DNA from 3 places in the Lysinibacillus sp. 10T31 genome. Region 2 is predicted to be linked to each of the others. Evidence: riboswitches for the same ligand, from Rfam matches in the RefSeq annotation. Region 2 holds a riboswitch; each other region holds the start of a gene.
The links. A riboswitch is a leader RNA that binds a small molecule or an ion and turns the genes downstream of it on or off. The one in region 2 is predicted to bind lysine.
Positions count from the first base shown of each region.

Region 1 (3,287 bases), on a different contig from region 2:
ACTCCAATCAACTTATATACATGGTATACGTTTTAACAAGTATCATCATTCCTAAAATTTGGCGATGATTCATTTCTATAACATTTTACCATATTAAGGTTGAGCATCTAAAGTCGGGAACGATTCGAGAAACTAAAGTCCCTTTTTTATTCTCTCTTGTAATTTTATCTGAAGATTCTCAAATACAAAATTTGTATATCTATGGATCGATGATAGCTATTATGGGGATACAGGGTTTTGGAGCTTAAAGATTGTACGTCCGGGTTTACAAATTCATTAATATTTTTTAACTAAAAAAACTGCCCTGCAAGTCATTTTCTATGACTCACAGGACAGTTTTACTTTTTATTGTTCGACTTTTAAATCGCATTGCTCTAATGGATGCATTTTTGTTTTATGCTTGATTTTATAGCCAAGCCATAACAGTAAGAATAGTGGAATACCGATATATGAGACAAGGACTCCGTACCAATCTATTGTATCACCCATAAAGGCATTGTAGTTTTGTCCAATAACAACAATCATACAAACCGTAAAGGCAAATAGCGGGCCGAATGGGAATAGCCTTGCTCTATACGGCAATAATTTCGGATCTAAGCCTTGTACTTCGAACGCTCGACGGAAACGGTAATGGCTAAATGCAATTCCTAACCAGGCAATGAAGCCAGACATCCCAGAGGCATTTAGAAGCCACATATAGACTACACCATCACCAAAGAATGATGCTAAAAATGCTAGGGAGCCTACAGCTAAAGTCGCCAGTAATGCGTAAATCGGAATACCTCGACGGCTTAGTTTAGTGAAAAATTTCGGTGCATGTCCATCTACCGCTAATTGCCAAAGCATACGAGAAGATGCGTACAGCCCTGAATTCCCCGCTGACAGCATCGCCGTTAGAATGATTGCATTCATCAATGATGCAGCAAAGGCAATTCCTAAACGGTCGAACACCAGTGTAAATGGTGAAACGGCGATATCTTCAGATAATAAACGTGAGTCTGTAAATGGAATCAACAGCCCAATTGCACCAATCGCTAAAATATAAAATAAAAGAATTCGCCAGAAAACAGACTTAACGGCTTTCGGAATATTTTTACCAGGATCATCTGTTTCACCTGCTGTTATTCCAAGTAGCTCTGTCCCTTGGAACGAGAATCCTGCAGCTAAGAAAATACCAAATGTAGCAAGGAATCCACCGTGGAATGGCCCATCACTAATAAAGAAATTCGTAAAGCCTACTGGAGCTTGTCCCCCTAAAATACCAAAAATCATTAAAAAACTGATGATAATAAAAATGATTACAGTTACAACCTTTATCATTGCAAACCAATATTCACTTTCACCATAGCTTTTTACCGATAATAAATTAAACGTTAAAACTACAGCAATAAATAAAACAGTCCAAAGTGCTGATGAGCTATCTGGGAACCAATATTTCATAATTAATGAGACAGCAGAAATTTCCGCCGCAATTGTAATTGCCCAGTTGTACCAGTAGTTCCAACCAAGTGCAAAGCCTAAAGCTGGGTCTACAAATTTTGTAGCATACGTACTAAATGATCCCGATGATGGCATATAAGCTGCCATTTCACCTAAGCTCGTCATTAAAAAATACACCATGATACCGATTAATGCATAGGCGAGTAGTGCACCGCCAGGACCTGCTTGTGCAATGGCACCACCACTAGCTAAAAACAATCCTGTACCGATTGTACCGCCTAATGAAATCATTGTAATATGACGGCTTTTTAATTCTTTTTTCAGCTTCGGCGCTTTATGGCCGAGCTGATTGACTTTTATTTCACTCACAATATAGCTTCCTTCCTTTTAAGAGGCAAAAAAATGCCATCACATGAACGTTGCTGTGATGGCTAAGTAAATCCTCTGTTCCTTCAAAATGATAGCTCAACACGTTGTTCAAACGTGACAGTTCTGTTCCTTTCGGAGACAGCCCCAGCATAAGGTTTTCAAGTCCCCTCACACTTCGGCAGTATTTCCTTTCAGTTAATTTCTCTAATGCTTGTCATTTCCATTAACATACTCTTAAATACCGCGACCTCTACCTCAATATAAACATGAGGCATTAAATATTAAATTTATGATGTGTTTTAGTTTAACATACGACCTATAACATTTCAATAACTCGAGTAATGTTCTTTATTTTTCGAATTTTCCACTATTTTAATTAGTGTGATAAAGTGGTATAGTGATTCAATCAAAAGTGTTCTAACAGGGGGGATTTATTTGACTACTCATGAACATACCGATACTTATCCTAGCAGGAAAATTAACTGGAAAGGTACAACCTTATTACTCGTTATCGGAGTAATTTGTATTGCCTCGACATTACGGATGCCGCTAACAGTTGTTGGACCTATTATATCCTTTATCCGTGAAGACCTCGGCATATCCAATGTACTAGCGGGCTTTCTAACAACGATTCCATTGCTAGCATTTGCAATTATTTCACCATTCGCACCAATTGTCGCACGTAAAATTGGATTAGAATTAACATTATTTTTATCAACTATTCTTTTAGCTGTAGGAATTGTCCTACGCTCCCTTGGCACAACTAGTTTACTCGTATTTGGTACTATGCTAATTGGTATAGCCATTTCATTCGGTAACGTACTAATTCCGGGATTACTTAAATTGAAATTTCCCTATCACGTAGGTTTACTTATGGCATTTTTCACAATGTCGATGAATTTGACAGCTGGTCTTGGTGCTGGTATTAGTTATCCTATTGCCAATTCATCATTTGGTTGGCAAGGAGCTTTAGCAATCGCACTTGTTCTTGTGGTGTTAACCATATTAATTTGGATTCCACAGCTGAAATTTAATAAGCCTGAGTATACTGTTAAAACAACGAAAGAACGTGCACCATTATGGCAATCACCTGTTACTTGGGCAGTAACGGGGGCTATGGGATTACAATCATTATTATTCTATACAACCGCAGCTTGGATTCCTGAAATATACATAGCACAAGGCTTAGCAGCAGATCGTGCAGGCTGGATGTTTTCCATCATGCAATTTTCACAAGTTCCAATGGCTTTAGCTGTGCCTATTATTGCAAGTAAAATGACATCTCAACGACCTCTCGTATTAATGTTTACGGTATTTTATTTAGTTGGCTTTATCGGAGTAGTGATGGAATGGACAAGTCTCGCTGTACTGTGGATGATACTACTAGGCTTAGCGGGAGGGTCTTCATTCGCATTAGCAATGATGTTCTTTACACTACGTACCCGTACAGCTTTTGAGGCAGCTGATTTATCGGGGTT
Region 1 covers NZ_JBFTHS010000072.1:11,696-14,982, forward strand. The annotation lists gene AC1DCY_RS24815 (amino acid permease) at 346-1,809, opposite strand; lysine riboswitch at 1,894-2,070, opposite strand; gene AC1DCY_RS24820 (CynX/NimT family MFS transporter) at 2,245-3,287, shown strand, end outside.
Region 1: linked by a shared signal. The riboswitch ahead of AC1DCY_RS24815 (amino acid permease) and the one ahead of AC1DCY_RS18590 (transporter substrate-binding domain-containing protein) in region 2 are both predicted to bind lysine.

Region 2 (3,287 bases):
CTACAAAGAAGGATTCAAAATAGCGGAAGTTATTACCTGCTATTGACTTTGTTTGGAAGTATAATTCCGTAACCCCGATAACGTTTAATACTGCTGTATCTTTAATATTCATAATTAATTGGTTACCTGTTGCAGGCAATATATTTCGTGCAACTTGTGGTAATACAACATGTAGCATGATTTGAAAATGATTCATACCAATTGCCGATGCGGCCTCGTACTGCCCATTATCGATGGAAACAATACCACCACGCACAATTTCAGCCATATAGGCACCTGTATTTAGTGAAACAACTAAAATCCCCGCCGTAATAAAGTGCATATCAATACCAAATGCCATATCTAATCCGTAAAATACAACCATAGCTTGTACAATCATTGGTGTACCACGGAAAAATTCAACATAGCATGTTAGTATAAAATTAATGAGCTTTAAGCTATAGAACTTTACACCTTTTTTACGAACCTTGATGGTATGCATAATTCCGATGAAAAATCCGATAAGTGCACCAATAATTGTACTAGAAATCGAAATAAGTAATGTATAATACGCACCTCGTAAAAACATTTGCCAGTTGTTCTCAACAATAGAAATAATCCATTCAAGACTCATGATGTTCCTCCTAACAACGTCGTGTTGCTTGTTCGTTAAAGTCGTGTCTTAGCTATCTACCGTTTTTGATTGGGCCATTTCTTTCTTATATCTTATGAAACTTTTAGCTAAGACATTATTATTTTTTAAAGAGATTCTTTTTTTAAAATTGTATTGGGATTGCACGGACTAGCAGTTAGCCCGTGCATTCATCTTATTGTGCTGCTGGTTGTTGGTGAATTGCTTCTTCCATAATTTTTTGGCGATCATCTTCCGAAATCCCTTTTAAGATTTCATTGATTTTTTCAAGATCTGCATCACCTTTACGTAAACCAACTGCAATAGATGTATTTGAAATATCCGTATCGAAGCCTTTTTCAAACTTTACATACGTGAACTTATCATTTGCAGCAGCAGCCGAAATACCTTCTGGACGCTCTGCTACATAACCATCAATTTTTCCAGCTTCTAATGCTACACGCATTGCTGGGAAGTTATCCATTGCTGTTTGTTTTTTTACATCTTTAATTTGATCAATAACATCGTAGTTAGACGTATTTAATTGTGATGTAATTTTAGCACCGGAGAAATCTTGAATAGATTTTGCATCTTCATATTTACTGCCTTTTTTAATAACCATAACAAAATCAGACGTATAGTAGTTTTCAGTGAAATCAATTGTTTTCTTACGCTCAGCAGTAGGCGACATACCTGCAATAATTGCATCGATTTTGTTTGATTGCAGTGCCGGTACTAAGCCATCCCATTCTAATTTTACGATGACTAATTCTTTTCCTAAGCCCTCAGCGATTTTTTTCGCCATTTGCACATCATAACCACCCGCATATTCTGCATTATCCGCAATTTTCACTGCGCCATTTGAATCATTTTGCTGTGTCCAGTTAAACGGAGCATAGCCTGCTTCCATCCCTATACGGAACACACCGCCGCTTTCACCCTTATCAGTATTTGCCCCCCCATCACTAGACGACGTCTCATCTTTTTTGTCACCAGTACCACAAGCTGCTAACAAAATTGCAGTCATGACGGTTAACATTAATACCAACCATTTTCTTTTCATGTAAAACTCCCCTTTTCTGTAAAAAAATAAGACAACTGTACCAAAAAAGACCTAAGTTCTGAACTTAGGTCTTATCTTTTTTAACAGTTGCCCAAATCCTCACTATAATTCCCAAAATTCCGAGATAGCACAACCTAGTAAACCTGGAAAGAAATTTACTAGGACAGTCCTGCACTTATTCACTGCAGACCCAGCATAAAAGTACGAGCTCCTTTTATACTTCGGCGATAGTTCCTTCTTCATTGCGTCTTCGCTTGCTTATACTCAACAATGAACTAATAAATACCGCGCCTCTACCTCACAATAGGATAAATGTGAGGTTTGTTTATTTAATTGATATTAAGATACTACTATAAAACTAATATGTTCGTCAAGATAATTTTATTACTTTTCTGACTAATTACAATATTAGGGTTTTTTTCTTCTAAAATCCTTAGAAGCAACTTTGCAAAGTTGAAAATAGTGCTTAAATTTTTAGTCATTAAGATCCCGTGATAGTTGATTTCCGTTCAGCCTGGGCGCTTTCTTGGGGGTATCCGATGAGCGTTTAGGCCAAAAGGATGTTGGTCACGAAGAACGTTATCACAGGACTTGATGCTTTTAGCCTTCGTTTCACTATTGCTGATACCTTAGGAGTAGCCTAGCCTGGCTTCCCTCCAAATCCAATCAACTTATAAACGTGTATTCGTTTTTACAAATACAAAGATGTTATTTTTGGAAAATTCTCATTTTTTTATCACAAAGGCTCTTCATTAGTAATTCAAAAGAATCTGTTATTCCACAAAATTAAATTCTTTTATACTATATACTTTATAACTACATGAAGCTTTCTTACAAATATTCCTGAAAATGAAGAATGTTTTATGACAAGCAAAAAAACCCTGCGAAACAATGTTCGCAGGGTTTTAATAAACTCAGGAATTAAGAATTTAATAATAAATCTTCTGGGTTTTCAAGTAATTCTTTAACAGTTTTAAGGAAGCCTACAGAATCTTTACCATCGATAATACGGTGGTCATAAGAAAGAGCTAAGTACATCATTGGGCGAATTTCTACTTCACCATTCACTTCAACTGGACGTTTTTTGATAGTATGCATACCAAGGATACCAGCTTGTGTACCATTCATGATAGGTGTAGACATTAATGAACCGAATACCCCACCATTTGTAATTGTGAATGAACCACCTTGAAGATCTGCTAAACCTAATTTTTTGTCGCGTGCTTTTTTCGCTAGGTCTGCGATTGAATCTTCAATTTCAGCAAAGTTTTTGCGGTCAGCGTCACGTACAACTGGTACTACTAAACCTTCTTCTGTTGATACAGCTACACCGATATCAAAGAAGTTGTTTAAGTGAATTTCATCACCAGCGATTTGTGCGTTCACATATGGGTATTTTTTAAGTGCTGCAACTACAGCTTTTGTAAAGAATGACATGAAACCAAGTTTAGAGCCAGTTGACTCGAAGAATTGGTCTTTTTTACGAGAGCGTAAAGCCATAACGTTTGTCATATCTACTTCGTTGAATGTAGTTAACATTGCTGTAGATTGTTTTACTTCAAGTAAGCGTTTTGCAATTGTTTGGCGACGACGGCTCATTTTTTCAACTGTTAC
Region 2 covers NZ_JBFTHS010000034.1:29,493-32,779, forward strand. The annotation lists gene AC1DCY_RS18585 (amino acid ABC transporter permease) at 1-613, opposite strand, end outside; gene AC1DCY_RS18590 (transporter substrate-binding domain-containing protein) at 807-1,673, opposite strand; lysine riboswitch at 1,791-1,977, opposite strand; gene odhB (2-oxoglutarate dehydrogenase complex dihydrolipoyllysine-residue succinyltransferase) at 2,595-3,287, opposite strand, start outside.

Region 3 (3,287 bases), on a different contig from region 2:
CCGATGTCATCCATTTTAGTAATTTCATCATACAACTGCTCTGTTGAATGAGCTCCTTTGGCCAACAACTCCTGAACCATCTCACCTTTTGTAATGGAAGATTCCATTTCTTCAACAAGTAGTAACGAATGCTGTTTTATTTCTTGAATGTTTGCATTAACATTTTGCTCAACCCCAAGCATCTCTTCTGTATTTGACGACATTTCTTCACTCATTGCTGAAATATCCCCTACACTCATGGAGACATTTTGAACCTTTAAAGCCGTTTGAAAATTAATTAACTCCATATGGGCTAGTACAAAGTCTAAAATCGCATTTTTCACATCAATGCTTTCCTGCTCAAGTTCCAATTCCAAAATTCGCTTTTTTAATATTTGTATTTCTAAATCGTTGTCTCTCTCAACGCTTTTATCCATTGGCTTTTGAAATAAACCGAATAATACCATACAAACTCCACCTTCCCCTTGGTAAAACATGTCACATTTTATTATATAACAATAGAATTGGATAAAATATTAAATTGATGTGAACAAAAAAAGATGTGCCTTTTACTGACACATCCTCTTCAACATTATATGTAAAGCGCTTGTTCTAAGTTAAATTCATCATGTAATGCATTTGCTGCACGAATCATTTCGTCCTGAGGTACAACGACAGACACTTTTATTTCAGACGTACTTACCATTTTTACAGGGATATCTTCACGACGTAGACGATCAAACATTCGGGCAGCCACCCCTGGATTAGATGCCATCCCTGAGCCAATAATGGAAACTTTCGCTAAACCTATTTCAAAATCAGCAAAACTAAACCCTAGTGATAATTTGCTATCTTCTAAGACACGTAATGCTTCAGCGAACTCCTCTTTTAAAATGGTAAATGATACAGTCGGCTTTAAGCCATCAATTATTGCTTGTACGATTATATCGACGTTTATGCGGTTTTCCGCAAGTATTGTGAACATATCTGCTAACGAAGCATTAGAATAAGCATCATAACCAAGCGAATAACGTCTGACTCATAGGCAACACCACGTACAATTAAATTTTTTTCCATTTCAACTTCCTCCTTCAATAAAGTACCTACTGTATCTATTTCGCTCGACCGAATGATAACTGGGATTTGATACTTCTTCGCTAACTCAACAGCTCGCGGGTGTAAAACTTGTGACCCTAAGTTTGATAGCTCTAGCATCTCATCATAGGAAATTTCTTTTAGCTTTTGCGCCCCCGCAACATGACTTGGATCAGCTGTGTAGACTCCATCCACATTCGTGTATATATCTACACGCTCCGCCTTCAACTTTGCCGCGATAGCTATAGCTGAGGTTTCTGCCCCACCTTTACCAAGCGTCGTAATATTCCGTGAATTATCAATACCCTGTTCCCCTGCAACGATTACGATTTTCCCTTGTGTAAAATACTTTTCAATTTCACTAGCATCAATCTCATCAATGCGGGCATTGCTATACATATCATCGGTTTGAATACCTGCTTGCCAGCCTGTTAATGACACTGCATCATATCCTTCTTCCTGCAAAGCAATTGCAACTAACGTACTTGATAAATGTGAGGTTGTTGAAAATAGTGCATCTAGTTCACGCTTAGATGCATTGTCTGATAAATCACGAGCCATTTTTGCTAATTCTTTAGACATACCCCTCATAGCTGTAGTGACAACGACAACATCAAAACCTCTTTCCTTTTCTGCAATCGCCTTTTTCACAACATTTTGAATGCTCTCTGTTGATACAAATGCTGCACCACCAAACTTCATCACAATTTTCGCCATCTTTATCATTCTCCTTCGTATTCAATCATTTCGCTGATTATAAAGTAGCTATATTTTTTCAGCTTTTCACAAAAATAACACCTCAAAAACAAGCTCCTTCACCTCTTAGGTAAGAGTAACAGCCTTGAAAAAATGTTGTTTCGAGAAATCTAAAAAGGCAGCTCTCACATAACGTGAAAGCTGCCTATAACATGTACAATAAAAGTAACTTGCGCATGTGTGATAGCTCTCCGAAACGTTTAGATTCGACAGTCTTACATCTCTTAAATGTAAAACCAGCACAGCATCGGAAACAACGATGCTCCACTTCGGCAAGCTCCCCTTTCATACATCTTCACTGGACTTGTTCGTCCTCGAATGTACTACTCTTGAACCTTGCACCTCTATCATCACTAAATAGTGATTGTATTTAATTGAACCTTAGAGAAGAAACTTCCAATTTAATATGAAGAAACTACTAAAAAAACTAAGGCGCCGCATATAACATTGCTATATTGAAGAGCAATGTTATATACAACCTTAGCATACGTCTAATCCTTTGACAAATGTATCCTGTTGAAAATCAATTTCGCCTTGGCGTAATTACGTCAGGAGGCTTTGAGCCAACAGATGTTTTTTGCGCGAAAGCGTAGCGGCAGCGGCAGCAACAATGTTTTCTGTGCGAAAGCGAAGCGGCAGCAACAATGTTTTCTGTGCGAAAGCGAAGCGGCAGCGGCAGCAACAAGATGTTGGTCACTCAGCCTTTGCCACAGGACGTGGCGTTTTTATACTGAGTTCCTCTATTTCAGTAGGAGTTTGAACACCCACTGAAAAGGAATTCCGTCTGCATTCATCCCCCCTTAAAGGTTGGAGTCTTCTACTGAATGAAAATAATCATAGATATTGCTAGCAAGATTAGCAGGCATCCCGGCTTCCTGTAATGCTTGCATACTTGCCTCACGAATTTTTTTGACAGAGCCAAAATGCTTGAGTAATTGTTGTTTTCGCTTCGGACCAATGCCCTCTATATTATCAAGGACAGATTGTATAGCATGTTTCTCATGTTGCTGTCGTAAGAAGGTAATAGCAAAGCGGTGTACTTCATCCTGAATTCGTTGTAGTAAGTAGAATCCATCGCTTGTACGCTTTAACGCAATTACTTCAGGTGGATCACCAAATAGAAGCTGTGACGTATTGTGCTTTTCATCTTTTGCTAATCCGGCAATTGGAATGACAAGGCCGAGCTCATCCTCTAATACTTCTCGCGCGACTTCCATTTGCCCCTTCCCACCATCTATTAGTACTAAATCCGGTAAAGGTAGACCATCTTTTAATACACGTGTGTATCGACGACGTATTACTTCCTGCATTGCCCCGTAATCATCGTGCTTGGCGGCGGTACGTGTTTTGTATTTTCGATACTCCTTCTTCGCAGGTTTTCCATCGATAAATACAACCATTGCAGATACAGCATCCGTCCCATGCATATGACTATTATCGAAAGCCTCAATTCTTAA
Region 3 covers NZ_JBFTHS010000051.1:9,884-13,170, reverse strand. The annotation lists gene AC1DCY_RS22320 (methyl-accepting chemotaxis protein) at 1-446, opposite strand, end outside; partial or broken gene AC1DCY_RS22315 (aspartate kinase) at 572-1,791, opposite strand; lysine riboswitch at 2,007-2,185, opposite strand; gene AC1DCY_RS22310 (hypothetical protein) at 2,408-2,590, shown strand; gene uvrC (excinuclease ABC subunit UvrC) at 2,631-3,287, opposite strand, start outside.
Region 3: linked by a shared signal. The riboswitch ahead of AC1DCY_RS22315 (aspartate kinase) and the one ahead of AC1DCY_RS18590 (transporter substrate-binding domain-containing protein) in region 2 are both predicted to bind lysine.